Regions from separate parts of the Paraburkholderia sp. RL17-383-BIF-A genome, predicted to be linked through region 2. Evidence: riboswitches for the same ligand, from Rfam matches in the RefSeq annotation. Region 2 holds a riboswitch; the other holds the start of a gene.
The links. A riboswitch is a leader RNA that binds a small molecule or an ion and turns the genes downstream of it on or off. The one in region 2 is predicted to bind glycine.
Positions count from the first base shown of each region.

Region 1 (15,227 bases), on a different contig from region 2:
CAGGCGCTGCACTGGTTGCGGCGATGTCGCTGGCGGGGACGGCCAACGCTCAATCGACGGAAGACGTGAAGGTCGGCTTTGCCGGCCCGATGACTGGCGCGCAGGCGCACTACGGCAAGGACTTCCAGAACGGCATCACGCTGGCAGTGGAAGACATGAACGCGACCAAGCCGGTGATCGGCGGCAAGCAAGTGCGCTTCGTGCTGGACTCGGCCGACGACCAGGCCGACCCGCGTACGGGTACGACCGTTGCGCAAAAGCTGGTGGATGACGGCATCAAGGGCATGCTCGGCCACTTCAACTCGGGTACCACGATCCCGGCTTCGCGCATTTACGCGAACGCGGGCATCCCCGAAATCGCAATGGCGACGGCGCCTGAATATACGCAACAAGGTTTCAAGACCACGTTCCGTATGATGACGTCCGACACGCAGCAAGGTTCGGTCGCCGGCACGTTCGCGGTGAAGACCTTGGGCATGAAGAAGATCGTGATCGTCGACGACCGCACGGCCTACGGCCAGGGTCTGGCCGATCAGTTCGAAAAGGCAGCGAAGGCAGCGGGCGGCCAGATCGTCGATCGTGAGTACACGAACGACAAGGCAGTCGACTTCAAGTCGATCCTGACCAAGCTGAAGGCTGTTCAACCGGACCTGATCTATTACGGCGGCGCGGATTCGCAAGCGGCACCGATGGTCAAGCAGATGAAGGCACTGGGCATCAAGGCGCCGCTGATGGGCGGCGAAATGGTCCACACGCCGACGTTCATCCAGATCGCGGGTGACGCGGCGAACGGAACGGTGGCTTCGCTCGCCGGCCTGCCGCTGGAAGAAATGCCGGGCGGCAAGGACTATGTCGCAAAGTACAAGAAGCGTTTCAACGAAGACGTGCAAACGTACTCGCCGTACGCTTACGACGGCGCAATGGCCATGTTCGACGCAATGAAGAAGGCGAACTCGACCGATCCGGCCAAGTATCTGCCGATGCTCGCGAAGACCTCGATGCCGGCAGTGACGTCGTCGAACCTCGCTTACGACAGCAAGGGCGACCTGAAGAACGGCGGCATCACGCTGTACAAGGTTGTCGACGGCAAGTGGACGACGCTGCAAAGCGTGGGTGGGAAGTAAGCCGTTTTTTTGCTTGAGCATCTGGCTGCTGCGTCATGCTATGACGCAGCAGCCAGCGCAAAAAAAGCCCTGTGGTTTCTTAACCGCAGGGCTTTTTGTTTGCCGCTTCGTTACGCGTGCGGATCGCACGACAACGCAGTTATTCCCCCCGCAACTTCCTCCCCTGCTCGCGAATCTGCTCCAGCGTCGCCCCCGGCGTGCTCGCTTCCTGCGGCATACGAATTTCGATCACCGCCGCGCGCTTCGCCTCCATCGCACGCTTCAGCGCAGGCAGAAAATCTTCAGTCCGCTCCACCGTCTCGCCATGCGCGCCGAACGAGCGAGCGAACGCCGCGAAATCCGGATTGGTGAGTCCGGTGCCGTGCACGCGATTCGGATAATGCCGCTCCTGATGCATCCGGATCGTGCCGAACTGGCTGTTATTCACCACGATGAAAAGCACGTGCAGGTCATATTGCATCGCCGTCGCGAGTTCTTGCGCGGACATCATGAAGCAGCCGTCGCCAGCCAGCGCGACGACAGCGCGTTGCGGATACATCGACTTCGCCGCGATCGCCGCCGGCACGCCATAACCCATCGCGCCGCTCGTCGGCGCGAGTTGCGAACGAAAATGACGATACGAGAAGTGCCGATGCAGCCACGTCGCGTAATTACCCGCACCATTGGTGAGAATCGCGTCGTCCGGTAGATGCGCGCGCAACTGCTGGATCACTTCGCCCATCTGCACGTCGCCGGGAATCTGGCGCGGTTTGCGCCAGTCGAGATACGCCTGATGCGCCTCGCTCGCGGCGCCGGACCAGGCAAGTTGCTCGGACGAAGGCTCCAACTCCGCAAGCATTGCCGCCAGCTCCGGCATGCCGGAGACGATCGGCAGATCCGCCGCATACACGCGTCCCAACTCCTCCGCGCCTTGATGCACATGCACGAGCGTCTGCTTCGTTTTTGGAATGTCGAGCAGCGTGTAGCCGTTGGTCGTCGCTTCGCCTAAACGAGGTCCGATCGCGAGCAATACGTCGGCGTCGCGGATACGTTGCGCGAGCGCAGGATTGATGCCGAGGCCGACATCGCCGGCATAGTTGGGATGCTCGTTGTCGAGCGTGTCCTGATAGCGGAACGCGAGGCCGACCGGCAGTTGCCAATTCTCGACGAAGCGTTGAAAGTCCGCGCACGCAGCAGGCGTCCAGCCGCTGCCGCCCGCGATCACCATCGGCCGTTGTGCGCCTTCGAGCAACGCGCGCAATTTCTCGATCTGCGCCGCCGAAGGTGACGCCGCGACGCGTTGATACGCCGGCGCCCCTGCTACGGCGTCGCATGCGTCGCTCAACACGTCTTCCGGCAGCGACAATACGACGGGACCAGGCCGTCCGGACGTCGCTGTGTGAAACGCATGGCTCAGATACTCGGGAATGCGTTTGGGATCGTCGATTTGCGCGACCCATTTCGCCATCTGACCGAACATGCGCCGATAGTCGATCTCCTGAAACGCCTCGCGGTCGAGATGCTCGCGTGCGCATTGGCCGATCAGCAGGATCATCGGCGTGGAATCCTGAAACGCGGTGTGCACGCCGATCGACGCGTGCGTGGCGCCCGGCCCGCGCGTGACCAGCGCGACGCCGGGCCGGCCGGTCAATTTGCCGACGGCTTCGGCCATATTCGCCGCGGCCGCTTCGTGACGGCACACGATGGTCTGGATCTGTTCGGTTTCGTCGTGCAGCGAATCCAGCACGGCGAGAAAACTTTCACCGGGCACACAGAAAACACGTTCGACACCGTGCGTCAGCAAAGCATCGACGACAAGACGCGCGCCGGTGGTTTGAGCGGCGGAGGAACCGGAAACTGAAACGGGAGCATTCGGCTGCGACATTGCGATGAAGCCTCCAGGCAGTGCATGAGTGCGATGTGAGAATGCAAGCATCGACCGGACGCTGGCCGATGTGGCGCTTCGACAGCTTACGCCGCCAGCGCCTGCGCTGTCACGGCGCAGCGCAACTGTAGCGCTCGCGCATTGCGCGCCGCGCAAATGAAAACGCGGGCCCGAGAGCCCGCGTGATTGCCGTCATGCGCCATGAAGCGCGGAACTCAGCACTCGACGATATTCACCGCCAGGCCGCCGCGCGACGTTTCCTTGTACTTGGTCTTCATATCCGCGCCGGTTTCACGCATGGTTTTGATCACCGAATCGAGCGACACATAATGGCTGCCGTCGCCGCGCAACGCCATGCGCGCCGCATTGACCGCTTTCACCGATGCCATCGCATTGCGCTCGATACACGGAATCTGCACCATGCCGCCGACCGGATCGCACGTCAGGCCGAGGTTGTGTTCCATGCCGATTTCCGCGGCGTTCTCGACCTGCCGGGGCGTGCCGCCCATGACCGCGGCGAGTGCGCCCGCCGCCATCGAACAGGCGACGCCCACTTCACCCTGGCAACCCACTTCGGCGCCGGAAATCGACGCGTTCAGCTTGTACAGAATGCCGATCGCCGCCGCGGTCATCAGGAAGTCGATCACGCCTTGCTGATTCGAGCCGGGCATGAAGCGCGTGTAGTAATGCAGCACTGCCGGGATGATGCCGGCCGCGCCGTTGGTCGGCGCGGTGACCACACGTCCGCCGGCGGCGTTTTCTTCGTTGACGGCGATCGCATAGAGATTGATCCAGTCGACCATGGAAAGCGGATCGCGCAGCGCCAGTTCAGGATTGCCCGACAGCGCGCGATACAGCTGCGGCGCACGGCGCTTCACCTGGAACGGGCCGGGCAAGTTACCGTCGGCGTCCGGGTTGTTGATGCCACAACCGCGTGCGACACACGCTTGCATTACGTCCCAGATCTTCAGCAGGCCGGTGCGCGTTTCTTCTTCCGTATGCCAGACGCGCTCGTTTTCCCACATTAACTGAGCGATGCTTTTGCCAGTCGATTCGCACAGCGCAAGCAACTCGTTGCCGCTGCGAAACGAGTGCGGCAATTGATCGACGGCGCTCAGCACTTTCGTGTTCGGCGCACCCGCCGTCACCACGAAACCGCCGCCCACCGACAGATAGGTCGACTCGCGCAACGTCTCACCCTGCGCATCGTAAGCGCGCAGCTTGAGACCGTTCGGATGCTCGGGCAGCGCCTGGCGATAAAACGCAATCTGATCTTTCTGCACGAACGGCACCTCGTGCGTGCCGAGCAGCGCCAGCTTGCGGGACACGCGCACGTTTTCGAGCCGCTCGGCGATCGTGTCCGGGTTCACGGTGTCGGGCGCATCGCCCATCAGGCCGAGCATCACGCCGCGATCGGTGCCGTGCCCCTTGCCTGTCGCGCCGAGCGAGCCATACAGCTCCACCTTCACCGATGCGGTCGCAGCAAGCAGCCCATCGCGTTCAAGCCCTTGAGCGAACATCAGCGCCGCGCGCATCGGCCCGACCGTATGCGAACTGGACGGACCAATGCCGATTTTGAAGAGATCGAACACGCTGACTGCCATTTACTGCTCCCTGCTGATAGATGGTTGGTTCATCGCGCCGGCAGCGGCAAACACACGGCGAGCCAGGCAGGCGGCGTGGGTGCGAGCTGTAGCGCGATCGGCGTATAGCGCCCGTCGAGGCGTGCCGCCAGGTGAAACAGTTCGGTCGCGTTCTTCGGGTCCCACTGACCCGAATAGCCGGGCAAGCCGGCTTCGCGACGTTTTGCATCGAACGGAACGCTCGAATGCACGAATTCTTCGTGGGTCTTGTTGCCGGCCGCGTATGGCGCGAGCCAGTTCAGCGCGGCTTCCAGCGAAGCGCCGTCCGTGCCCTTGTCCGGCAGCCAGTTGCGGTTATGGCGGCGCGCGGCGAGTGCCGCGGTCACGAGCGGCTGCAGATCGTAGGTGACGTAATGCAGCGCGTCGCGCTCGCTGAAATCGACCGTCGAACCATCCGGTTCGATGTTGTCGCCGATATGCTCGACGAACAACCGCTGGGCCGCATTGATCATCTTGCGGTTATCGAGCGTGAATGCGGCCATGGCGATCAGTTTGACCCGATGGCTCTGCCAGTTGTTTTTGTACGTGCCTTTGAGCGGCCGCGGCTGCGCGTCGATTTGCCCGATATAGCCGGTCGCGAGTTTCGTGAGAAACGCCATCGACGCATTGCGCGTCTTAACCGGCAACGCGCTCGCTGTCATGTCGTACGCGAGAATCAGCCCTTCGAAGCGGGTTTCGTCGATGGGATTGAAGCTTGGTTGATACGTCGTGACCCACGCGAACAGCAGGCGGTCGACGAGCTTCAGATACCGGTCGTCGCTGGTGGCGCGCCAGGCGAGCGCGGCGTCGCGCATCAGATCGAGATCCTGCTCCGCTTCGACGCTCTGGTCGTAAATGCCTTCGTGCGGCAGCGTGCCTTCGGTATGCAGTTTCGCCAGCGCATGCGGCTGGTCGTTCAGATGAGCCTGCACGTTGCTCACCAGCGCTTTCACGCCCGGATCGGCGTTCGTGCGTTCACTGGTTTGCAACGCGGGCGCCGCACAGAAATTCATCGCGGCCTGCGCTTGCGCCAGCGGCAGCAGCACTGCCGCGCCTGCCAGCAACAGTGTGCAGGTTTGCCGCCACGTGGGGGCTCGCCCTGGTTCGGTCCGGCTTTGCATCGATCGCACCTTTCGCGCCATGCGAAACTCCTCGTTAGGCTGATTCGGTGTGTGATGTTAGCCGTTTGCGGCCAGGAGCGACAGAGAACTCAGGAGAGAACCGCACAGCGCCCTGCCGCCTCTTTTCGAGACAGCGGGCGCTGCGCGGCAGCGGTCCGCTTACTCGTAGTCGGCGATCGGCACGCAGGAGCAGAACAGATTGCGGTCGCCGTACACGTTGTCCGCGCGGCCGACCGGCGGCCAATACTTCTTCGCGATCAGCGTGGGCAGCGGATACGCTGCGGTTTCGCGCGCATACGCGTGCTTCCAGTCATTCGCGATGACCACCGCCGCCGTGTGTGGCGCGTGCTTGAGCGGATTGTCCTCGCGGTCCGAGCGGCCATCTTCGACCGCGCGGATTTCCTCGCGGATCGCGATCATCGCTTCGATGAAACGGTCGAGTTCTTCCTTCGATTCCGATTCGGTCGGCTCGACCATCAGCGTGCCCGGCACCGGGAAGCTCATGGTCGGCGCATGGAAGCCGTAGTCGGCGAGACGCTTGGCGACGTCGTCGACGGTGATGCCGCTGGTTTCCTTGATCGGACGCAGATCGAGAATGCACTCGTGCGCGACCAGTCCGCCCGGGCCCGAATACAGCACCGGATAGTGCGGCGCGAGTTTCTTCGCGACGTAGTTCGCGTTGAGGATCGCGGTTTCGGTCGCGGCGGTGAGGTTCTTCGCGCCCATCATCGCGATATACATCCACGAGATCGGCAGGATCGACGCCGAGCCGTACGGTGCGCCGGACACTGCGCCAATGCCGTTCGGCGCGCGTTCATAGCCCGACGAGATCTGGTTCGGCAGGAACTGCGCGAGGTGCGCGCCGACTGCGACCGGACCGACGCCCGGTCCGCCGCCGCCGTGCGGAATGCAGAACGTCTTGTGCAGGTTCAGGTGCGAGACGTCGCCGCCGAACTGGCCCGGCGCGGTGAGGCCGACCATGGCGTTCATGTTCGCGCCGTCCACATAGACCTGGCCGCCGTGCGCGTGCACGATCTCGCAGATTTCACGCACGTTCTGCTCGAACACGCCGTGCGTGGACGGGTACGTGATCATGATCGCCGCGAGTTTGTCGGCGTGCTGATCGGCCTTCTTCTTCAGGTCTTCGATATCGACGTTGCCTTGCGCGTCGCAGGCAACCACGACTACCTGCATGCCGGCCATCTGTGCCGACGCCGGGTTGGTGCCGTGCGCCGAAGCGGGAATCAGGCAGACATTGCGATGGGCTTCGCCGCGCGAGGCGTGGTAGGCGTGGATGATCAGGAGGCCCGCGTACTCACCTTGCGAGCCGGCGTTCGGTTGCAGCGATACGGCCGCGTAGCCGGTGGCCGCGACCAGCATTTCTTCGAGCTGATCGATCATTTCGCGGTAGCCGACGGTTTGCTCAGCCGGTGCGAACGGATGGATCTGGCCGAATTCCGGCCACGTGACCGGCAGCATTTCCGAAGTCGCGTTCAGCTTCATCGTGCACGAACCGAGCGGGATCATCGAGCGGTCGAGCGCGAGATCCTTGTCGGACAGGCTGCGCAGATAGCGCAGCATTTCCGTTTCCGAATGATGACGGTTGAACACGTGGTGCGTGAGGTACGCGCTGGTGCGTTCGAGCGCGGCCGGCACGGATGCGGTGTTCGATGCGGCCAGTTTTGCGTCGAGCGTGTCGACTTGCGGAATGTCTTTCGCGCCCGCGGCTTGCGCGAACACTTCGAGCAGATCGGCCAGATCGCGGCGCGACGTGGTTTCGTCGATCGACAGGCCGACTTGCGTGTCGCTCACGCGGCGCAGGTTGATGCGCTTCGCAATCGCTGCGTCGTGCAGCGCTTGCGTGCGTACGCCGGTTTCGAAGGTGAGCGTGTCGAAGAACGTTTCGTTGACGAGCGTATAGCCGAGTTGCTTCGCACCTTCGGCCAGCAACGCGGCGATCCGGTTCACGCGCAGCGCGATCGTCTTCAGGCCGTGCGGGCCGTGATAGACGGCGTACATGCTGGCCATGATCGCGAGCAGCGCTTGCGCGGTACACACGTTCGAGGTGGCTTTCTCGCGACGGATATGTTGTTCGCGCGTTTGCAGCGCGAGACGCAGCGCGGGGTTGCCTTGTGCGTCGACGGTCACGCCGACGAGGCGGCCCGGCATCTGGCGCTTGAATTCGTCGCGCACAGCGAGGTAAGCCGCATGCGGGCCGCCGAAGCCGACCGGCACGCCAAAGCGCTGCGTATTGCCCACGGCCACGTCCGCGCCCCATTCGCCCGGCGGCGTGAGCACGGTCAGCGCGAGCAGGTCGGCGGCGACCACCACGTGGCCGCCCGCTGCATGGATCGCTTCGGCGAGCGCGCGATAGTCGCGCACGTCGCCGTTCACGCCCGGGTATTGCAGCAGCACGCCGAACGCATTCGCGTTCGCCGCCTCCGCAGCCGGGCCCACTTTCACTTCGATGCCGACCGGCGTGGCACGAGTCTTCACCACTTCGATGGTTTGCGGCAGCACGTCGTCGGCCACGAAGAACACGTTCGACTTCGGCTTGCCGATGCGCTGCAGCAGCGTCATCGCTTCAGCGGCGGCGGTTGCTTCGTCGAGCAACGACGCATTCGAGATCGCCAGACCCGTCAAGTCGACGATCATCTGCTGGAAGTTCAGCAGCGCTTCCAGACGGCCTTGCGAGATTTCCGGCTGATACGGCGTGTACGCGGTGTACCACGCCGGATTTTCCAGCACGTTACGCAGGATCACCGTCGGCGTGTGCGCGTTGTAATAGCCCTGCCCAATGTACGAGCGGAACACCTGGTTCTTGTCCGCGAGTTCACGCAGCGCGGCGAGCGCTTCGGCTTCGCTTTTCGGTTGCGCGAAGGGGCCGAGCGGCAGCGTTTCGGTGCGGCGGATCGTCTTCGGAATGACGGCGTCGATCAGCGCGGCGCGCGACGCGAAGCCGAGGGCTTCGAGCATCGCGTGCTGGTCGGCCGCATCCGGGCCGATGTGCCGTTCGGCGAAGGCGTCATGCACTTCGAGCGCGGCGAGCGAGAGAGGAGTGCGGTTCATCAGACGATCCGGGTGTTCGAGCTTCATGGGTGTTCCTGGCGGTGCGGCTATCTCTGCGCGAGGGACGCGCCGCACCAATCGGGTTAAACGTAAAGGTGAATCAGGCGCCGATCGACTTGCTGTACGCGTCGGCGTCGATCAGACGGTCTTGCGTGGCGTCCGCGGCCGGCTTGATCTTGAAGAGCCAGCTTTCGTACGGCGAGGTGTTGACCGAGTCCGGGGTGTCGGCCACGGCCGTGTTCGCTTCGATGATTTCGCCCGAGACCGGCGCATAGATATCGGAAGCGGCTTTCACCGATTCGATCACGGCGACGGTGTCGCCAGCGGTCACGGTTTTGCCCAGTTCCTGGACTTCGAAGAAGACGATATCGCCGAGCGCTTCCTGCGCGTGGTCGGTGATGCCGACCGTCAGCGTGCCGTCCGCTTCGGTACGGACCCATTCGTGCGATTCGGTGTATTTTAGATCGGCCGGGATGCTCATCGGATGCTCCTATGCGGTGTGATTCGGTAATGACTTAAAGGGCCCCCAAACCTGTCGCTTCGCGCCAGGTTCCCCCGAGGGGGAACAAGAAAACTTGGGGCGGCCCGGCGTTTTCTTGTGAAGGTTTGCGCACGCGCCGGCTTGCTTAAACCGCGAGCACTTTGCCGTTGCGCACGAACGGCAGTTTTACCACGCTTGCGGGAACGTTCTTGTCACGAATTTGAACGTGAACGGTGTCGCCCGGCTGCACGCCTTTCGGCACGCGCGCAAAGGCGATCGATTCCTGCATGGTCGGGGAAAACGTGCCGCTGGTGATTTCGCCTTCGCCTTGCGGCGTGACGACTTTCTGATGAGCACGCAGCACGCCTGCTGCCTTGCCGTTGTCCTTCAGCAGGATCAGGCCGACGAACGCGGCCTGCGAACCGTCCGCTTCCAGCTTGCCCTTGCCGACGAAGTCGCGCGGCGAGGTGAGGTCGACCGTCCAGGCGAGGCCGGCGTCGAGCGGCGAGACGTTGTCGTCCATGTCCTGGCCGTACAGGTTCATGCCGGCTTCGAGGCGCAGCGTGTCGCGCGCGCCGAGTCCGGCCGGGCGCACGCCTTGCGCTTGCAGCGCGTTCCACAGCGCTTCGACGTGATCTGCGGGGACGATGATTTCGAAGCCGTCTTCGCCGGTATACCCCGTGCGGGCTACGGTCAATTCGCCGAACGGCGTGTCTTCGATGCGGGCGGCGTTGAACGGCTTCAGCGCTTCGGTGGCGGCGCGCGCGGCCGGCACGGTTTGCCAGACTTTTTCGCGAGCATTCGGGCCTTGCACGGCGACGATCGCGTAGTCGCGGCGCGGCGTGATGGTCAGGCCGAAGCTGCCTTCGGCGTTGAGCTGGCCGAACCAGGCGATGTCTTTGTCGGCGGTGCCGGCGTTGACGACCACGCGGAAGTGATCTTCGCCGAAGTAATAGACGATCAGGTCGTCGATCACGCCGCCGTTCGGGTTCAACAGACAGGAGTACAGCGCGCGGCCGGGCGTTTGCAGCTTGGCGACGTTATTGGCCAGCGCATATTCGAAGAAGGCGCGCACGCGCTCGCCGGTGAAATCGACGACGCACATGTGCGAGACGTCGAACATGCCGGCGTCGGTACGCACGGCGCGGTGTTCGTCGATTTGCGAGCCGTAGTTGACGGGCATGTCCCAGCCGCCAAAATCGACCATGCGGGCATTGAGCGCACGATGGGTGGCGTTGAGCGGGGTGTGTTTGAGTTCGGTCATGGGGCCTCGGGCATCTCGCGAAACAAAAAAGGCCATGCGGCGCTACGCCTCGCGGCCTTTTAGCTGCGAGCGATGCGTTGCATGGCCCCTCTGTCCTCGATACCTGAGAGATTGCGTTGCCGTGAGAATGTGAATTCGTCACGGTGAAACGCGCGCCCCTTCGGTGGGCAGCCTGCCAGATCCGCTCGATTTATAACGACGCAGACGGCTACTGCCGCTCTCCAGAGTGCGAAAAACCTGTGCGCTGAGCTTGGTTCAACGCGGGTTCTTCGACGCGGTCGGTCCTTTTGCCTGAGAGTTTGCGGGTGTGCCCCTTCGGCGGCGCGGCCTGCGGTTTCCTGCGGCCAGCGCGCTCTCCCGACGCGTGCGGCGAATGTACGCGAGGGCCGGGGGCTTGTCAAATCTGGGCCCGCGAGCGGCACGGCGGTTGACGCGGCGTCTTGCCCTCGCCAAAAAAGCGCGGGACGCGATGCCCGCGCTTGCACTGCTTCGGCGCCTGAGCGCGCGATTATTCGCCGATGGCGTGTGCCGCGTTGTCCAGTTCCTGATTCAGCACGCGCTGTTCGTCGCTGGACAGGCCACCGCCGTGTTGCGCGGCCATGTCATGCGCTTCCTGACGGATCACGTCGAGGCGATGGTGCAGCGCGCCGCCTTGCGGGGGCGGGTAGTAGCCCTGATTCACGCGATTGTCGATACGGCGGCTGAGATTCTCGATGCGGCCGTCGACCTGGCGCAGGCGCTGATCCGCGATCTGCTGCGGGTTGGGGCGCGGTGCCGGCGCGGGTTGAGGCGTCACCACACAGGCGGCGAGCGAACTGAGCAGGGCGCACGCGGCGAGCGCGCGGATAGTACGGGGCATGAACTCTCCGGAAGTCATAGTCGTTTTGTCTTGCTACTTGGGTAGCAACGGCTGACTGCCGGAGCGCGCTGACCGGCGGCGCGTTCTTATTTGTAACGTTATGTTCCTTTCGGGCCTGTCAGGATCGTGGCCCGCGCGGGAGGCGGCAAGTGCCATTTTAGGTACACAAGGCGTTTCGACGCGCGGGCAAACAGTTCAGCGAACGCGCTCGAACGGCAGCCGGACGCCTTCTTCCGAACTCCGGGCGGCGAGTTCGATAATTGTCATTACGTCCACAGCGTCCTGAGCGCTGACCGGGAACTTCACGCCGTTCTGGATGGCGTCGGCCACGGCGATATAGAAGCCAACGTAATCTCCATTACGCGTCGGCAGCTCGCGCTCGACTTCCTGATCGCCTTCCAGTACGCGCAGCAACCCGGCCGCATTGCCCGCGCCGAAGCCTTCGTCGCCGGGCCGCAGGCCGGCTTTCAATTGATCTTCCTGCGTGTCGAGCCCGGTTTTCACATAGCTGCCGCGCGTGCCGTGGATCGAGAAGCGCGGCGCGACCAGCGCGGTCAACGCGCTGGCGTGCAACACCACTTCGAACTCACTGTAGCCGAGCTGGATATGCACGTAGTCCGGTGCGCTGGCATTGTCGCGATGCGTGCGCACGGTGGCCGACACGCTCTGCGGCGTGCCGAACAGGGCCAACGCCTGGTCGACCAGATGCGGCCCCAGGTCCAGCAGCAGACCGCCGCCTCGCGACGCTTCCTCACGCCAACGCTGCCGCACCTCCGGCCGGAAACGGTCAAAATGCGATTCGTATTGCGTGATCCGTCCCAATTCGCCGCTCGCGAGCAGATCGCGCACGGTCAGAAAATCACCGTCCCAGCGACGATTGTGAAACGGCATGAAGAGCTTGCAGCGGGCGAGTGCGATGTTGGCCAGCGTGCGGGCGTCGGCGGCATTCAGCGTGACCGGCTTGTCGACCACCACGTGTTTGCCCGCTTCCAGCGTGCGGCGCGCCAGCTCGAAGTGCGTGTCGTTCGGCGTGGCGATCACGACGCAGTCGATGTCGTCGAGCGCGAGCAGCGCGTCGAGGTCGGCCACCACCTTCGTGTGCGGATAGTCGGCGAGCGCGCGCTCGGGCTGGCTCGTGGCGATGGCCGCAACGCTCGCGCGGCCGCAGTGCGCGATTACCGGCGCGTGAAAGGTCGCGCCGGCGAAACCGTAACCCATCAATCCAATCTTCAGCGATGCGGACATGCGTGTCTTCCTGCAAAAACGGCGCGCCGCTTTGCCACCGTGGCGGCGGCGCGCAACACCGCAATTGTGGCATGTCCTGAAGGTGGATCGTCGGCGTCGTGGTGGTACTGGTCGCCGTCATGGGGCGCGGGCATTGGTTGCGTACATCCGTGTTAACATCGCTCCTCTCGCGCGTTTGCGAAGCGGGCCAGAACACCCTCCGCACCGTGCGGGGCGCCTGTTCCGGCACGGCGCCGCGCAGCATGCCCCCGGGCCTTCGGCCGGCGTTTCGCCACCGCGCCCTCAACCGCCGCTTTAACCGCATCACCCATCCACAGACGATGTCCGCAGGCCTGAACCCCGCTCAAAATGAAGCGGTCCGTTATCTCGACGGTCCGTGTCTCGTGCTCGCCGGCGCAGGCAGCGGCAAGACGCGCGTGATCACGCAGAAAATCGCGCATCTGATCGAGGCCAAGGGCTTCGAGCCGCGCCACATCGCCGCCGTCACGTTCACGAACAAGGCCGCGCTGGAAATGCGCGAGCGCGTGGGCAAGCTGCTCGAAGGCAAGACGCTCACCACGCCCGGCAAGGAAGGCCGCAAAGTGCCCGTCAATCAGTTGACGGTCTGCACCTTCCACTCGCTCGGCGTGCAGATTCTGCGGCAGGAAGCGGAACACGTCGGCCTGAAGCCGCAGTTCTCGATCATGGATTCGGACGACTGCTTCGGCATGATCCAGGAACAGGTCGGCTCGACGGACAAGGGTTTCATCCGCAAGATCCAATCGATCATCTCGCTGTGGAAGAACGGCATGATCATGCCCGAGCAGGCGATCGCCATTGCCGCGAACGAGGACGAGCATCAGGCCGCGATTGTCTATCGCAACTACGTGGCGACGCTGCATGCCTATCAGGCGGTGGATTTCGACGATCTGATCCGCCTGCCCGCCGAACTGTTCGAGAAGAACGAACAGGTGCGCGACCGCTGGCAGAACAAGCTGCGCTATCTGCTGATCGACGAATATCAGGACACCAACGCCTGTCAGTACGAACTGGTGAAACTGCTGGCCGGCAAGCGCGCGGCGTTCACGGCGGTCGGCGACGACGATCAGGCCATTTACGGCTGGCGCGGCGCGACGCTCGAAAATCTCGGGCAGCTCAGCAAGGATTTTCCGAAGCTGCATCTGATCAAGCTGGAGCAGAACTACCGCTCGACGGTGCGCATTCTGACGGCCGCGAACAACGTGATCGCGAACAATCCAAAGCTGTTCGAAAAGAAGCTGTGGTCCGAACACGGCATGGGCGACACGATCACCGTCACGCCGTGCAACGACGAAGAACACGAGGCCGAGTCCGTGGTGTTCCGTTTGTCGGCGCACAAGTTCGAGCGGCGCGCGAATTTCCGCGACTACGCGATCCTGTATCGCGGCAATTTCCAGGCGCGCATCTTCGAACAGGTGTTGCGGCGTGAGCGGATTCCGTATGTGCTGTCCGGCGGCCAATCGTTCTTCGACAAGGCGGAGATCAAGGACATCTGCGCCTATCTGCGTCTGATCGCCAACGCGAACGACGACCCCGCGTTCATCCGCGCGATCACCACGCCGCGCCGCGGCGTCGGCAATACCACGCTCGAGGCGCTCGGCTCGTTCGCAGGACAGGCCAAGGTGTCGCTGTTCGAAGCGGTGTACATGGGCGGCATCGAGGCGCGTCTGTCGCCGCGGCAGATCGAACCGATGCGCGTGTTCTGCGACTTCATGCAGCGCCTCACCGACCGCGCCGAGAAAGACGCCGCCGGCACGCTGCTCGACGAACTGATGGACGCCATCCACTACGAAGCCTATCTGTACGACGCGTTCGACGAACGTCAGGCGCAGTCCAAGTGGCAGAACGTGCTGGAGTTCATGGAGTGGCTGAAGCGCAAAGGCACCAAGGCTGAGCCGACGGGCGCCGCGGCCGACGAAGCCACCGGCTACGACACCGCCGACGGTCTCGGCGACACTGGCAAGAATCTGCTCGGTCTGATCCAGACCGTCGCGCTCATGTCGATGCTCGAAGGCCGCGAGGAAGATCCCGACGCGGTGCGGCTCTCAACGGTGCATGCGTCGAAGGGCCTGGAGTATCCGCACGTGTTTCTGGTTGGTGTCGAAGAAGGCATCATGCCGCATCGCGGCGGTCCCGACGACGAGCCGATCGACGACGCGCGCATCGAAGAAGAGCGCCGGCTGATGTACGTCGCGATCACGCGTGCGCAGCGCAGTTTGCATCTGAACTGGTGCAAGAAGCGCAAGCGCGCGCGAGAAACGGTGGTGTGCGAGCCGTCGCGCTTCATTCCCGAAATGTTGCTCGACGACGCTCCCCCGCCGACGCCCGAAGAAGCGCCGATGTCGCCGAAAGACCGGCTTGCCAGTTTGAAGGCGCTGTTGCAGAAGCCTTGAGGGAGTGTCGCGAATACCGAGGCAAAAGACGCGCGTTCAGCGCGCGTGAGTGAGTGTCGAAATCGGGCACCTGGGTAGCGCGCTTCAGCGATGGCCGATAAAAAAATCCCTGCACCGCGTCACCGTGGGCAGGGATTTTTTACGACCTGGCAGACGCCGTCGTTCGT
Region 1 is NZ_JARESR010000004.1:116,943-132,169, forward strand. Features, by position in the region: gene P0D71_RS06230 (branched-chain amino acid ABC transporter substrate-binding protein) at 1-1,124, shown strand, start outside; gene P0D71_RS06235 (thiamine pyrophosphate-binding protein) at 1,264-2,988, opposite strand; gene P0D71_RS06240 (L-serine ammonia-lyase) at 3,204-4,592, opposite strand; gene P0D71_RS06245 (alginate lyase family protein) at 4,622-5,731, opposite strand; gene gcvP (aminomethyl-transferring glycine dehydrogenase) at 5,891-8,827, opposite strand; gene gcvH (glycine cleavage system protein GcvH) at 8,901-9,281, opposite strand; gene gcvT (glycine cleavage system aminomethyltransferase GcvT) at 9,427-10,545, opposite strand; glycine riboswitch at 10,626-10,780, opposite strand; glycine riboswitch at 10,824-10,906, opposite strand; gene P0D71_RS06265 (YdgH/BhsA/McbA family protein) at 11,054-11,404, opposite strand; gene P0D71_RS06270 (oxidoreductase) at 11,600-12,649, opposite strand; gene P0D71_RS06275 (UvrD-helicase domain-containing protein) at 12,970-15,060, shown strand.
Region 1: linked by a shared signal. The riboswitch ahead of gcvT (glycine cleavage system aminomethyltransferase GcvT) and the one ahead of P0D71_RS17080 (D-amino acid dehydrogenase) in region 2 are both predicted to bind glycine.

Region 2 (15,227 bases):
AATCAGCGAACCACTCGATGCAACGGATGGCACATGTCTTGCATTTGGCTGGTTTCGTTCAGGCGCCGCTGCAGTTTTCGTGCGCCCCTGCTCTTCGCCGTTCACGAGGACACCTTTTCATGATTCAGCCTGTTTCAACGGTGCTCGAAACCAAAGCCGCCGATATCGAACTGGTGCACGTGTCGAAGCAATACGGCGACTCGCTTGCCGTCGACGCAATCGATCTGCGCATTGCAGGCGGCCAGTACTGCTGCCTGCTCGGACCGTCGGGCTGCGGCAAGACCTCGACCTTGCGCATGATCGCCGGGCATGAATCCGTCACCGAAGGTGACGTTCTGATCGCCGGCCGCAACGTCACGCGCGCGGAGCCGGCTGCTCGCGGCACGGCTATGGTGTTCCAGAACTATGCGCTGTTCCCGCACCTGAGCGCGCTCGATAACGTCGCGTTCAGCCTGAAGATGCGCGGCATCGCCAAAGATGTGCGGCGCAAGCGCGCCGCCGAGCTGCTGGAACTGGTCGCCATGTCGGCGTATGCCGAACGCAAACCGGCCCAACTCTCTGGCGGACAGCAGCAGCGTGTCGCGCTCGCCCGTGCGTTGCTCAACCAGCCAGGCTGCCTGTTGCTCGACGAACCGCTCTCCGCACTCGACCCGTTCCTGCGTGTGCAGATGCGCGCCGAACTCAAGCGCTGGCAGAAAGAACTCGGCATTACGTTCGTGCACGTCACGCATTCGCAGGAAGAAGCCATGGCGCTCGCCGATCTGGTCGTGGTGATGAGTCACGGCCGTATCGAGCAGAGCGGCACGCCGCATGAAGTCTTCAACCGTCCGCGCACCGAATTCGTGGCGCGCTTTCTCGGCGGCCACAACGTCTTCAAAACCAATGGCCGGTTGTTTACCGTGCGTGCCGATCACCTGCGCGTCGTGCCGCATGGCATCACGCCGGTGCAGAACGCAAGCGGCGACAACGGCATGACGCGCATTGGCGGCGTGCCGTGCACAGTGCGCGAAGCCGAGTATCAGGGCACGCATCTGCGCATGACGCTCGACCCGCTCGACGGTTCGCCCGAGTTGATCTCGCTCGTGAGCGACGGTGATTACGATCCGGCGCGGCTCGGTCCCGATGCCCGCGTGGTGGTCTGGTGGAACGAACAGGACGCGCATCCGCTCGCGGCCTGAGTAGTGAAGTTTTCGCATTGAAGCGGCATGACATCGCCGCGCATGAGCGTTCCAGCAAGCTAAAACCGAACGTCAATCGAACGTCAACTGAGGAGAAAGCAATGAGTGAAACGAACGAGAGCCCGGCACCGGCCGCAACGGATGGGAAGGAAAAAGGCCTGTCGCGCCGCACGTTCATCAAGGGTGCAGTGGCGGCAGCCGGTATTGCCGGTTTTCCGTACGTGCACGCGCAGGAAAAAATCACGTTGCGTTACCTCGGCACGGCGGTCAATCAGAGCGCCGACATCGCGAAGAAATTCAAGGAAGACACCGGCATCGAGATTCAATACGTGCCGGTGACCACCGACGACGTCGCCAAGCGCATCATCACGCAGCCCAACTCGTTCGACATTGTCGACACCGAATATTTCGCGCTGAAGAAGCTGATTCCGGCCGGCACGCTGGCCGGCATGGACGCGAAGCGTATCAAGCTTGCCGACAAGATCACGCCAGTGCTCACGCGCGGTGAAGTCAACGGCAAGAAGATCGGCGATCAGGGCACCGCGCCGAAGAAGGTGATGTTCCTCACCGGCCCGCGCTCCACCGAATTCTCCGCCACGCCGACCGAATGGATGACGCTGATTCCCACCACGTACAACGCGGATACGCTCGGCATTCGCCCCGACCTGATCAAGCGGCCTATCGACAGTTGGGCCGAACTACTCAATCCGCAGTTCAAGGGCAAGGCGGCGCTGCTGAACATTCCCGCGATCGGCATCATGGATTCGGCCATGGCGATCGAGGCGATGGGTCACGTGAAATACGGCGACAAAGGCAACATGACCAAGGCCGAAATCGATCAGACCATCAAGATCCTGATCGAAGCGAAACGCGCCGGCCAGTTCCGCGCGTTCTGGAAGGACTTCAACGAAAGCGTGAACCTGATGGCCTCGGGCGAAGTCGTGATCCAGTCGATGTGGTCGCCGGCCGTGACGAAAGTCCGCACCATGGGTATCGCCTGCAAATTCCAGCCGCTCAAGGAAGGCTATCGTTCGTGGGCCTCGGGCTTCGGCTTCCCGCGTTCGCTGCAAGGCAAGAAGCTCGATGCGGCGTATGAATTCGTCAACTGGTTCCAGGACGGCTGGGCGGGCGCCTATCTGATGCGTCAGGGCTATTACTCGGGCGTGCTCGAAACCGCGAAGACGCATATGCAGCCTTACGAGTGGGACTACTGGATCGAAGGCAAGGCGGCCGCGCAGGACATCAAGGCGCCGGACGGCCAGCTGCTCGAAAAAGCCGGCACCGTGCGTGACGGCGGCTCGTACAACCAGCGCATGGGCGCGATTGCGTGCTGGAACGCGGTGATGGACGAGAACATTTATATGGTCCAGAAGTGGAACGAGTTCATCGCGGCTTGACCGACCACCGTGGTCGAAGCCGCGATCGGGCATGAGAGCCGGCGCCCGCCGCGCCGGTTCTCATCCGCTATCCGCACGCACCGTCACTCCTTAGAAATACGCCCATGGCAACGATCGACCTTCCCTCGCACGCGCAGGGCGCGCCCGTCAAACATCGCCGCGCGCCGGCATGGTTGCAGGCGACGCCGCTCTCGCTGACCTTCCTGCTGTTTTTTATCGTGCCGCTGGTCATCACGCTGATCGTCAGCTTCTGGGACTTCAACGAATACCAGATCATCCCCGCGTTCACGCTGAAGAACTACACGGCGATCTTCAACGGTTGTTCGTCGATGACGGACCTCTGCGTCACCTTCAAGACGTACTGGTCGACGCTTAAGTTCTGCGCGATCGTGTGGGCGGTGACCTTGCTGCTGGGTTTTTCCATCGCCTACTTTCTCGCCTTTCATGTGCGCACCACGAGCATGCAGACCGTGCTGTTCCTCGTCTGCACGATTCCGTTCTGGACCTCGAACGTGATCCGCATGATTTCATGGATGCCGCTGCTCGGCCGCAACGGTCTCGTCAATCAGGCGCTGCTCGGCGCGCATCTGATCGATCAGCCGCTGGAATGGCTGCTGTATTCGAACTTTTCGGTAGTGCTCGCGTTCGTTCACCTCTACACGTTCTTCATGATCGTGCCGATCTTCAACGCGATGATGCGGATCGACCGGTCGCTGCTCGAAGCCGCGCGCGACGCCGGCGCGAGCGGCTGGCAAGTGGTGCGCGACGTGGTGCTGCCGCTGTCGAAAACCGGCATTGTGATCGGCTCGATCTTCGTGATTACGATCGTGATGGGCGATTTTCTGACCGTCGGCGTGATGGGCGGCCAGCAGATCGCCTCGGTAGGCAAGATCATTCAGGTGCAGACCGGCTACCTGCAATTTCCCGCCGCGGCGGCCAATGCAATCATCTTGCTCGCCGTGGTGCTGATGATCGTGTGGGGTTTGACGCGGGTCGTCGACATCCGCAAGGAGCTGTGAAGATGCAGGCCAATGCCCTCAAACATCGCGAGCGCCGCCCGGCGAGTTTCTATTGGCTGGCGCTCCTGTTCGGCCTGTTCGTGCTGTTCCTGTACGGACCCGTGATCACCATTTTCATCCTGTCGTTTCAGGGTCCGGAAGGCGGCCTCACGTTTCCCATGCGCGGCGTGTCGCTGCACTGGTTCTCCGTGCTGCGCGACGGCGTGGGGGATGTGGATATCTGGTCCGCGTTCGTGCGCTCCGTGCGGCTCGCTGTGGCTGTCACGGTGCTGACGGTGCTGTTCTCCGTCGCGGCGGGCCTTGCCTTTCGCCGAAAATTTCGCGGCGATACGGCAGTGTTCTACGTCTCCGTGGCGAGCCTGATCATGCCGTCCATTATCGTTTCGCTCGGCATCGGTCTAACGTTCCGCCTGCTCGATAACGGCGTGAAGTACCTGGCCACGGCCTGGGGCTATCAGTCGTTCGCCGATACCTACACCACCTCGATGGGCCTCTTCACATCCGCGCTCGGCGCGCATCTCACGTGGACGCTGCCGTTCGGTTTGCTGGTCATGTTCGCGGTGTTCAACCGCTTCAATCCGGCTTACGAAGAAGCATCCCGCGATCTCGGCGCGACGCCGTGGCAGAGTTTCCGGCACGTGGTGCTGCCGATCATCGGCCCCTCGGTGGTGGGCGTGGCCATGTTCGGCTTCACGCTCTCATGGGACGAGATTGCCCGCACCTCGCAGGCGATCGGCGATCAGAACACCTTGCCGCTCGAGCTTCAGGGTCTCACCACGTCGGTGACCACACCAGTGATCTACGCGCTGGGCACCATGACGACGGTGTTGTCGCTGACGGTGATGGGCGTGTGCCTGCTCGCCGTGCGATTGCTGGCGCGCAGGCGCGCGGTGGCGGGATTGCAATAGGCGCGTTCTCCGCCGATTCCAGGCGCTGCCCGGCAGGCATTTCACTCCCGCTGCTAAGAATCGGCCAAATACTTCGTTGCTCGCACCCGCCCCGTCCCTTACCGTTCTCTGATTGCGCCTCACGCGCGCCTCGTTTCGGAGAACCCATGTCCGCAGTCGAATCGCCAACCCACGCTGACCACAGCATCGCCGATGCCGCACAACTCTTCGGCGACGATCCGCTGACGCGCCGCTTCGCTCCCGTCTTCGCCCGTATCGCGGAAGGCGCGGTCGAGCGCGAGCAACAGCGCGAACTCGCTTACGCGCCGGTGGAATGGCTGCGTGAAGCGGGCTACACGCGGCTGCGCGTGCCCAAAAAATACGGCGGCGAAGGCATCTCGCTCACGCAATTCTTCGCGCTGGTCACGCGTCTCGGCGAGGCGGACTCGAATCTGCCGCAAATCCTGCGCGTGCATGGCGGCTTTATCGAAGCGCTGCTGGAAAACGGCGACGAATCGCTGCGTGAGCGTTGGCTTACGCGGGTGGCGCAAGGTCAGATTGTCGGCGGCGCGGTGTCCGAGCGCACGGGCGTCACCAACAACAGCGTGCGCCTGACGCAGACCAATGGCGCATGGCATCTCGACGGCGAGAAGTACTACACCACCGGCACGCTCTACGCCGACTGGGTCGACGTCACCGCGCACGACGGTTCGAGCGACCTGCGCGTGCTCGTGGAATCCGACGCGCCGGGCCTCGAACGTATCGACGATTGGGACGGCTTCGGGCAGCGCCTCACCGGCAGCGGCACGGCGCGCTTCACGCAGGTGCCGGTCTCGCTCGATAACCTCTACCGCCGCTATAACGCCGCCGAACCGCGTCGCAACAGCCTGCTCACGGCTTACTATCAGGCGCTGCATGTCGCGAACCTCGCGGGCATCAGCCGCGCCGCGCTGCGCGATGCGGTCGCGTTCACGCAGACCAAAACCCGAACCTTCGGCGTGCCGGGCGCGTCGAGTCCGCGCGACAATCCGCTCGTGCAGCGCGTGGTCGGCCGGCTTGCGAGCCTCGCTTATTCGACGCAAAGCATCAACACGTCGCTCGCGCGCGCCATCGATGAAGTCTCCGTCGCGCGCGAGGAAGGCCGTGCCGACGAACAGACTTACATTCACCTCGACATCCAGACTTTCCAGGCGCAGCAGATCGTCATCGAGCAGACCTTGCAAGCGGCGACGCTGCTGTTCGAAGTGGGCGGCGCATCGGCCACCAGCGAGACGCGCCGCTTCGATCGCTACTGGCGCAATGCGCGCGTGCTGGCGTCGCACAATCCGGCGATCATTCGCGAGGCCGCGATTGGTGACTTCTACCTGAATGGCAACGCGCATAACGAGCGCTTCGGAGTGGCGCGGCAGACGGAGATAGCGGCAGCGGCATAACCACGGCCAGCCGGCCTCCTGGTGAGGCTCGCCGTCTTCATGTGGCACAGTGTCGTCAGGCGCATGCGCTAAGCTTGCGCAATCGAACTGCCCTGACGAGCGACATGAAGAACCTGCCTGCCTACGAGCCTCCGGTCGACGAAAACCAGCTTCTGCTGAAGTGGATTCGCCGTGCGCGCGAATCCCAGATGAGCCACTACGACATGGCGGATCTGCTATCGGCGCGTGACCGCCAGGTCGGCTGGCTTGCCACCGCGTTGACCGCCTTCGTGGGAACGGCTGTGTTTGCGTCCCTGCACGCGTCAGCCGTCTCGCCGGAACTGAAGATTTTTATCGGCTTCGTGAGCGTGGCGGCCGCCGTCGCCTCCGCGCTGCAAACGTTCCTGCGCTACGCCGAACGCGCCGAAAAGCATCGCGCCGCCGGCGCGCGCTATGGCGCGGTGCGCCGCAGACTCGAAGCGGTCTTTGCCGGCGACGCCGATGCGCGTGACGGCCACTATCTCAGCGCGATCCGCGACGAACTCGACCGGCTCGCCGAAGACTCGCCCAACGTGCCGCCGCGCGTCTTTTATCGCACCCAACGCACGCTGTCCGCGGATACGCCGCGCAGCCGCGACGCGTAAGCCTCATTCGCCGGCCGTCAGATCTCCGGCATCAATACCCAACTCCGCCGCCATGCGGCGCACCACGGCCTGCAACCGGCTCACTTCGTCGGCAAGGCGCTTCTGTTCGGCCTTGACCGCCTCGAACGCGGACAGCGGCACGGCGTCGTCTTCGGCGCCTGGCTGCGCCAGCTCGCTCGCACTCACTTCGCCGCACAGCAAATGTGTCCAGCGGTTCTCGCGCTCGCCCGGCGTGCGCGCGAGTTTCACGACCCGTGGCGGGTCGTTGGCCGCGAGTTCGTCGAGAAACGCCTCGACCGACGAGATATCGGCAAAACCATGCAGACGCGCGCTATTGAGCCGCAATTCGGCGGCGGTTTGCGGGCCGCGCAGCAGCAAGGTGGTGAGCAGCGCCGCCGACTGGCTCGGCAAACCCAGCACACGGTTCATGTTGTGTTCGAAGCGCGGCACGCGGCTGCTGCTGCCCTCCATCACGAGGCTCAACCGTTTCAAGCCGTCGACGGCGGTCAGCACCTCGGCTTCGGTGGCGTTCATGACCGGCGCGCGGCCGGTCTTCTGATTGCAGCCCAAGGTCAGCGCGTTGAGCGAAAGCGGATAGCTGTCCGGCACCGTGTGCTGCTTTTCGACGAGCACGCCGAGTACGCGTCCTTCAAGCAGGGTCAACGCGCGGATCGAAGGGCGGGAAGAAGTGTCGGGAGTGGAATTCATGGATGATGTCGCGGCATGAGCCGCCGGGTCTCGTGGATGTTGCCTTACCGTTGCACAGCCGGGCGGCGCTTTCTGGTTGGTGGGCACTATGATAAACGGCCACGGCCGCGAAGGTGTACCCATCTCCGCCACGGCCGGGCGCGCGCGCGGCCGTCTGGCACGGGGCGTGCTGTCACAGAACATCCTTTGCTAATGGAGTCGATCAATGCCCCTACGCCGTCAACCGGTCCTGCGCCTGAGCGCCATTTCACTCGTGGTCGGCGCAGTCTGCCTGCTTGGCGCGTGCGCGCTCAGCCCGGCCGGCAAGAGCGGCAACGCGCACGTGCCCGAGCCCGCGAAGCCCGTGGACCTCAGCCGCTATCTCGGCCGATGGTATGAACTGGCGCGCTATGAAAACCGCTTTGAGCGCGATTGCGAAGCGGTCACCGCAGAGTACGCCACGCGCGACGACGGCCTGATCGACGTGGTCAACAGTTGCCACCAAGGCGCGGTGAACGGTCCGCTGGACGTCGCGAAGGGCCGCGCGAAGGTGGTCGCCGATTCGGGCAATGCCAAGTTGAAGGTGTCGTTCTTCGGCCCATTCTTCTTCGGCGACTACTGGGTGCTAGATCACGCGGACGACTATAGCTGGTCGATCGTCGGCGAGCCGAGCGGACGTTATCTGTGGATCCTCACGCGTGAGGCCACGCCGGCTGCGAGCGTGAAAGACGCGCTGATCGAGCGGGTCCGCGCGCTGGGTTACGACACGTCGATGCTGCGTATGACAAGGCACGAGTAAGTCGCGCTCCTGGCCGGCTATCGGACGGTTGGTCCGCGTCAGCCGGACAGATCCGATTTTTGTCCTCATTGACCGATTTCCATATTCGAGATATTTTCCCGAATATGGAAACCCCACTCTCCGACGACAACGCCATCGACCGCCGTATCGCCCAGCGGCTGCGGGCGCTGCGCGCCGAGCGTAACTGGTCGCTCGACGATCTCGCGAAACTGAGCGGCGTGAGTCGCGCAACCCTCTCGCGCCTCGAAAACGCCGCCGTCAGCCCCACGGCGAGCGTGCTCGGCAAACTCTGCGTGGCTTACGGCCTGCCCATGTCGCGCCTCATGCACATGGTCGAGGAGGACTTCGCGCCGCTCGTGCCGCGCGACGCCCAGCCGCTCTGGACCGACGCCAGCATCGGCTTCCGGCGGCGTTCCGTGTCGCCACCCGCGCAGGCGTTGAGCGGCGAGGCGCTGGAATGCGAACTCGACGCCGGCGTGCGCATTACCTACGACGCGTCGCCACGGCCCGGCCTCGAACATCATCTGATCCTGCTGGAAGGGCAGTTGCAGATCACCGTGGACGGCCAGCGCCACAACCTGCAACCCGGCGACTGCCTGCGCTACCAACTGTTCGGCCCCAGCGCTTTCGTGACGCCCGCGCACCGCGCGGCCCGCTATCTTCTGTTCATCGTGTGAGCCAGCATGAGCGCGACCACCCTCACCCCTTTCTCCGCCGACGACCTCGTGCGTCATCTCCCTGAACTCGGCGCGCTGCTGGGCGCCTGCGTGCATGACGGGGCCAGCGTCGGCTTCGTGATGCCGTGTGGCGCCGACGAGTGCGAGGCGTTCTGGCGCGGCAAAGTGCTGCCTTCGTTGCGTGCCGGCGGCCTCGTGCTGCTGGTCGCGCGTCAGGGCGAAGCGATTGCGGGCACCGTGCAACTGGATTACGACACGATGCCGAATCAGCGGCATCGCGCCGAGGTGCGCAAACTGCTGGTCCATCCGGCGTTCCGCCGTCAGGGCATTGCGCGGGCGCTGATGACGGAACTCGAACGCCATGCGCATGGATTGCAGCGCAGCCTGCTCACGCTCGACACCCGCACCGGCGACCACGCCGAGCCGCTCTATAGCGCACTGGGTTATCGGACAGCAGGTGTGATCCCGGGATACGCGCGTGGCACGCACACCCATGAGTTCGACTCGACCACCATCATGTACAAGGCGCTATGAGCGAAGCGCGGGCCCGGCCTGTGCGCCTCACGCGGTCTTCGAATATTTGAACGTGCCCTGCGCGCTGGCGATCAGCAGCTTGCCGTCCACCCACGCCTCGCTGCGCGAGAAAAAAATCGAGCGGCCCGCGCGCTCCAGAAAACCCTTGGCGGTGACCAGTTCACCGAGTCCCTTGTCGAGATAGTTGGTGGTCAGCGACAGCGTGAACGCATGCCGGGCCGGGTCGCCGCTCGGCGCGAAGATGCCCGCATAACCCGCCGACGCATCGAGCAGCGTCGCGATCGCGCCGCCTTGCAGCACGCCCTGGCGATTGAGCTTGCTGGCATCGATCGGCATGACCAGTTCCGCGTAACCGTCGCGCCATTGCGTCAGGCGAACGCCGAGCGATTCGAGAAACGGGTTGTCGATGGGAAAGTCGGACATGAGCATGCCTTTGTGTTCGAGATGAGAGATGCAAGATGCGCTCAACGGCGCGAATCGAGCGCAATGCGGACCGCAAGTCCGGCGAGCACGGTGCCCATCAACCAGCGCTGCACCAGCAACCACACCGGCCGCCCGGCGAGAAACACGGCAATCGAGCCCGCCATGCTCGCGATCAGCGCATTGACCGTCACGCTGATGACGATCTGCACGCAGCCGAGCGCGATCGACTGCGCGAGCACGCTGCCGTGCCCCGGCGAAATGAACTGCGGCAGCAGCGACAGGTACATCACCGCGATCTTCGGATTCGCGAGGTTGGTGACGAGCCCCATGGTGAAGAGCTTGCTGCGGCTGTCGTGCGGCAGGTCGCGCACCTGGAACGGCGAACGGCCGCCCGGTTTGACCGCTTGCCAGGCCAGATACAACAGATAGAGCGCGCCGCCGAAACGCAATGCGTCGTACGCGTAGGGCACCGTCAGCAGCAGCGCGGTAATGCCGAACGCCGCGCAGAACATGTAGAACACGTAGCCGAGCGCGACGCCGCCAAGAGAAACGAGGCCCGCGCGACGCCCCTGACAGAGCGATCGCGAGATCAGGTAGATCATGTTCGGCCCGGGCGTGAGCACCATGCCGAGCGAGACCAGACCGAAGGCGAGCAGCGTTGTGAGGGCGGGCACGGCATTCTCCTTGGCGAATGAAAGTCGGACAGTGCCGCCAAATATAGCCGATGCCGCCGATTTCAGCTTCGCGGCCGGCTTGAGAAATTCGCATTGGCGTATGAGCCGCATTCATGTTCAATTGCGGCGCTTCTGGCCACTTCTTGCGCGGTGACTCGCACGAAACACTTGCGGCGAATTATTTTGAACGGTATCGTCGAGCCGTTCTGCAATGCAGCGCGGGAGAGATCGTCAGAAATTCGGACGACGCCGACGGAGCAACCGCCCCGGAAACTCTCAGGCAAAAGGACCGCGCAGCAGGAACATCTGGAGAGCGGCGCACCGGCATACCGCGTGCGCCCACCGAAGGGGATTCTCCGCGCACGGCTCATCACTCATGACGGGCCGGCCGCCGCGGGGAAGAAACTCTCAGGTACATGGACAGATGGGGCATCGACGCCGGTTTCGACATGAAATCGACACCGGTGATGCTCAACTACTCTGGACCATGACATGTCACGAATCGCCATTATCGGCGCCGGCATTACCGGCGTCACGACCGCTCACGCCCTCGCCCAGCGCGGCCACCACGTCACCGTTTTCGAACGCCACCGCTATGCGGCGATGGAGACCTCGTTCGCCAACGGCGGGCAGTTGTCCGCCAGCAATGCCGAAGTCTGGAACAGCGCGGCCACCGTCATGAAAGGCCTGCGCTGGATGCTCACGCGCGACGCCCCGCTGTTGCTCAATCCCACACCCACCTGGCACAAGTACTCGTGGATGGGCGAATTCCTGCGGCAGATTCCGCACTATCGGGCGAACACCGTCGAAACCGTGCGGCTCGCGATCGCCGCGCGCGAGCATCTGTTTTCGATTGCCGAAACCGAAGGCATCGACTTCGATCTCGAACGGCGCGGCATTCTGCATATCTACAAGACGCGCAAGGAATTCGATGCCGCCAGCAAGGTGAACGCATTGCTGCGCGAAGGCGGCCTCGAGCGCAGCCCGGTGACGGCGAGCGAGCTGCATGGCATCGAACCCACGCTGCACGGCGATTTTTACGGCGGATTCTTCACGCCGTCCGATTCGACCGGCGATATTCACAAGTTCACGCGCGGCCTTGCTCAGGCGTGCGTGCGGCACGGCGTCGAATTTCATTACGATGCCGAGATCACCTCGATCGAGCAGCCTGCCGAGGGCCGTTTTACACTGGCGGTCAATCTCGAAGGCGAATCGCAGCGCTTTGCGTTCGAACGGATCGTCGTCTGCGCCGGGGTGAAGAGCCGCGATTTTGCAGCCATGCTCGGCGACCACGTGAATATCTATCCGGTGAAGGGCTATTCGATCACTGTTTGTCTCGATGACGAAATCAGCCAGCAGCGCGCCCCTTGGGTGAGCCTGCTCGACGACAGCGCGAAGATCGTGACGAGCCGCCTGGGCGTGGATCGCTTTCGCGTGGCCGGCACGGCGGAGATCAACGGCTTCAACCGGGATATCCGTTCGGACCGGATTGCACCGCTAGTGGACTGGACGCGGCGGTATTTCCCCGAGGTATCGACCTCGCGCGTGATTCCGTGGGCGGGCTTGCGGCCGATGCTGCCGAGCATGCTGCCCAAGGTGGGCCGTGGAAAACGGCGTGGCGTGTTCTACAACACCGGGCACGGACATTTGGGCTGGACCTTGTCGGCCGCAACCGCCCAGGCACTCGCGGGCGCGATTCAGTAGGCGTGATGCGGCGGTTTCGCTAACGGCGGTGGCTCGACATCACAGCCGTCCCCAGATTTGAACTCCCCGTGCTGCGGGAGTTTGGGCGGCGGCTGTGGCGTGAAATCGCCGCCGTCGTCCAATGGCAGATGCTCCATTTCTGCTAGTGTTCTTCTATCCGTGTTACTCCGGTGGAGAACCCATGCCGCACGCCCGCACCGCAAAAACCAAGGCACACAACACACGCCTGAGCGACGCACAGATCGCCATGGAAGCGACGCGGCGTCTCGCCTGGGACGCCGCGGTTCCCGAGCATGCCGTGAAGGTCCAAGTCTCGCGCGGCCGTATCACGCTGCATGGCGAGTTGCAGCGCGACCAGCAACGCACCGCTGCACTCGAAGACGTGACGCGCCTGTTCGGTGTAACAGGCGTTCTGGATCACACTGTCATCAAGCCCGAATGAAGTCAGCCCTTGGTTGTCTGACGTAAAAGCGCGCGGCAATGCCGCGCGATCTGCTTTTCCTCTTCGGTGTGAATCGCCTTCACCTTGCCCGCCGGGTCGCCTTCGGTTAGTCCCATGAAAGCCAGTCCGTCGCAGACGCGCGTGCGAATCGCCTCGCTGTGCTCTCCAATGCCGCCGGTAAACACCAGCAAATCGATTCCGCCCAGCAACGCCGCATAGCCGCCGATCGTCTTACGCACCGCAGTGGCAAAGGCATCGATCGCGAGCGACGCATTCGCATCGCCCGCCGCAGCGCGTTTTTCCAACGCCTGCATATCGCTCTCGCCATCCGCGTAGCCGGCAAGACCGCTCTCGCGATTGAGCAGCGTCTCCAACGCGCCGGCATCGAGCCTCTCCACGCGCATCAGATACAGCAGCACACCCGGGTCGAGATCGCCGCTGCGTGTGCCCATCGGCACGCCGCCGGTCGGCGTCAGGCCCATCGACGTATCGATCGACTGGCCGTCGCGCAACGCGCACACGCTCGAACCGTTGCCGAGATGCGCGAACACCGCGCGCGCCGGCAAGTCGGCGCCGAGCCGCGTCACCAGTGATTCATAAGACAGCCCGTGAAAACCGTAGCGCATCACGCCGGCCTCCACATAACGGCGCGGCAACGCGAGTTGTGCCGCGCGCGGCGGCAGCGTGGCGTGAAACGCCGTATCGAAACAGGCGAAATGCGGTGCATCGTCGAAAATTTTCTCGGCCTCGTCGATCAACGCAAGTGCCGGGGGAATGTGCAGCGGCGCAAAGTGCACGGCGTCCTGCAATTGACGCCGCACGTCGGCGCTAATCCGCTGATGCATGCGCAAATGCGGTCCGCCATGCACCACCCGATGCCCGACCGCCGAAGGCCGCGCATGATGCTGTTGCGCAAGCACCTGCGCGAGCTTTTGCAGCGCGTCGGTCTGCGATTCCAGTTCGTGCTCCTGCTGCAGCAGTACACGGCCGTCGGGCGCCTTGATCCACAAACTGCCGTCGCTGCGTCCAATGCCTTCCGCGCTGCCTTCCAGCAGGAGCGATTCGTCGCCACCGGCGTACCGGAACAAGCCGAACTTCAGCGACGACGAACCGCTGTTCAACACCAGAATCGTTTGATCGTCAGCACCGTCTGGAGTGCGCATGGTCATGCCTCGCTCAGCCTTTCCACGTCCAGTTGCGGATCTCTTCCCGGTCGATGCCCTCAGCGTGCGCATACGCCAGATGTTCGATGATCTGGCCACGCAACCATTCCTTCGCATGGTCGCCGACACCGCGCAGTTTCGGCACGCGATCGATCACGTCGATCGCGAGCGAAAAGCGGTCGACCTGGTTGATGATCGCCAGTTCGAGCGGCGTGTTGATGTTGCCCTTCTCGTGATAACCATGCACATGCAGGTTGTCGTGGTTCGTGCGGTTATAAGTCAGCTTGTGAACCAGCGACGCATACGAGTGGAAATTGAAAATCACCGGTTTGGTGTCGGTAAACAACGAATCGAAATCGCGGTCGGACAAGCCGTGCGGATGCGCGTGCTCCGGCATCAACCGGAACAGATCGACCACGTTGACAAAGCGGATCTTCAGGTCGGTGAACTGCTCCTTCAGAATCTGCACGGCGGCGAGCGCCTCCATGGTCGCGATGTCGCCCGCGCAGGCCATCACCACATCGGGCTCGACGCCCTGATCCGTCGACGCCCAGTCCCAGATGCCGATACCCTTGGTGCAATGCGTGACCGCCGAGTCCATGTCGAGATACTGCAAATGCGGCTGCTTGTCGGCGACGATCACGTTGACGTAATCGCGCGAACGCAAGCAATGATCGGCGACGCTTAACAGGCAGTTCGCATCAGGCGGCAGATAGATACGCACCACGTCCGGGCTCTTGTTCGTAACGACATCGAGAAAACCGGGGTCCTGGTGCGTAAAGCCGTTGTGATCCTGCCGCCACACGAGCGAGGTGATCAGCAGGTTGATCGACGGCACCGGCTGGCGCCAGCCGAGATCGCGTTTCGCCTTCTCCAGCCACTTGGCGTGCTGATTGAACATGGAATCGATCACGTGCACGAACGCTTCGTAGGTGGCGAACAGGCCGTGCCGGCCGGTCAGCACATAGCCTTCGAACCAGCCTTCGAGCGTGTGTTCGCTGAGCATTTCCATCACGCGGCCGTCCACCGAGAGTTCGCCGCCGTCCGCGTCGCTCGGGACGGTCTGCGCGAGCCAGGTTTTCGCGGACGCTTCATAGATCGCGGTCAGCTTGTTGCTCGCGGTTTCGTCGGGGCCGAACACACGAAAGTTCGTCATGTTCCGGCGCATCACTTCGCACAGGAACTTGCCGAGCACCTCGGTCGGCGATAGATACGAGCCACCCGGTTTCTTCACCGCGGCCGCGAAATCGCGAAACGCCGGCATGTCGAGCGTCTTGCATAACATGCCGCCGTTCGCATGCGGATTCGCGCTGATCCGGCGCGCGCCCTTCGGGGCGAGCTCGCGCAACTCCGGCACGAGGCGCCCCGCTTCGTCGAACAGCGACTCGGGCTCGTAACTGCGCAACCAGCTTTCCACCAGCTTCAGACTCTTGCCATTGGTCACCGGATCGAGCACCGGCACCTGATGCGCGCGCCACGAGCCTTCCACCTTGTGGCCGTCGACTTCCTTCGGGCCGGTCCAGCCTTTGGGCGAACGCAGCACGATCATTGGCCAGCGGGGCCGCGACGCGTCGTTGCTCTCGCGCG
Region 2 is NZ_JARESR010000013.1:64,360-79,586, reverse strand. Features, by position in the region: gene P0D71_RS17140 (ABC transporter ATP-binding protein) at 120-1,178, shown strand; gene P0D71_RS17135 (ABC transporter substrate-binding protein) at 1,280-2,575, shown strand; gene P0D71_RS17130 (ABC transporter permease) at 2,680-3,594, shown strand; gene P0D71_RS17125 (ABC transporter permease) at 3,597-4,502, shown strand; gene P0D71_RS17120 (acyl-CoA dehydrogenase family protein) at 4,649-5,914, shown strand; gene P0D71_RS17115 (SLATT domain-containing protein) at 6,019-6,537, shown strand; gene P0D71_RS17110 (YceH family protein) at 6,541-7,245, opposite strand; gene P0D71_RS17105 (lipocalin family protein) at 7,451-8,023, shown strand; gene P0D71_RS17100 (helix-turn-helix domain-containing protein) at 8,128-8,700, shown strand; gene P0D71_RS17095 (GNAT family N-acetyltransferase) at 8,707-9,234, shown strand; gene P0D71_RS17090 (PaaI family thioesterase) at 9,262-9,657, opposite strand; gene P0D71_RS17085 (LysE family translocator) at 9,699-10,331, opposite strand; glycine riboswitch at 10,541-10,633, shown strand; gene P0D71_RS17080 (D-amino acid dehydrogenase) at 10,824-12,035, shown strand; gene P0D71_RS17075 (BON domain-containing protein) at 12,217-12,477, shown strand; gene P0D71_RS17070 (acetate/propionate family kinase) at 12,480-13,640, opposite strand; gene P0D71_RS17065 (phosphoketolase family protein) at 13,654-15,227, opposite strand, start outside.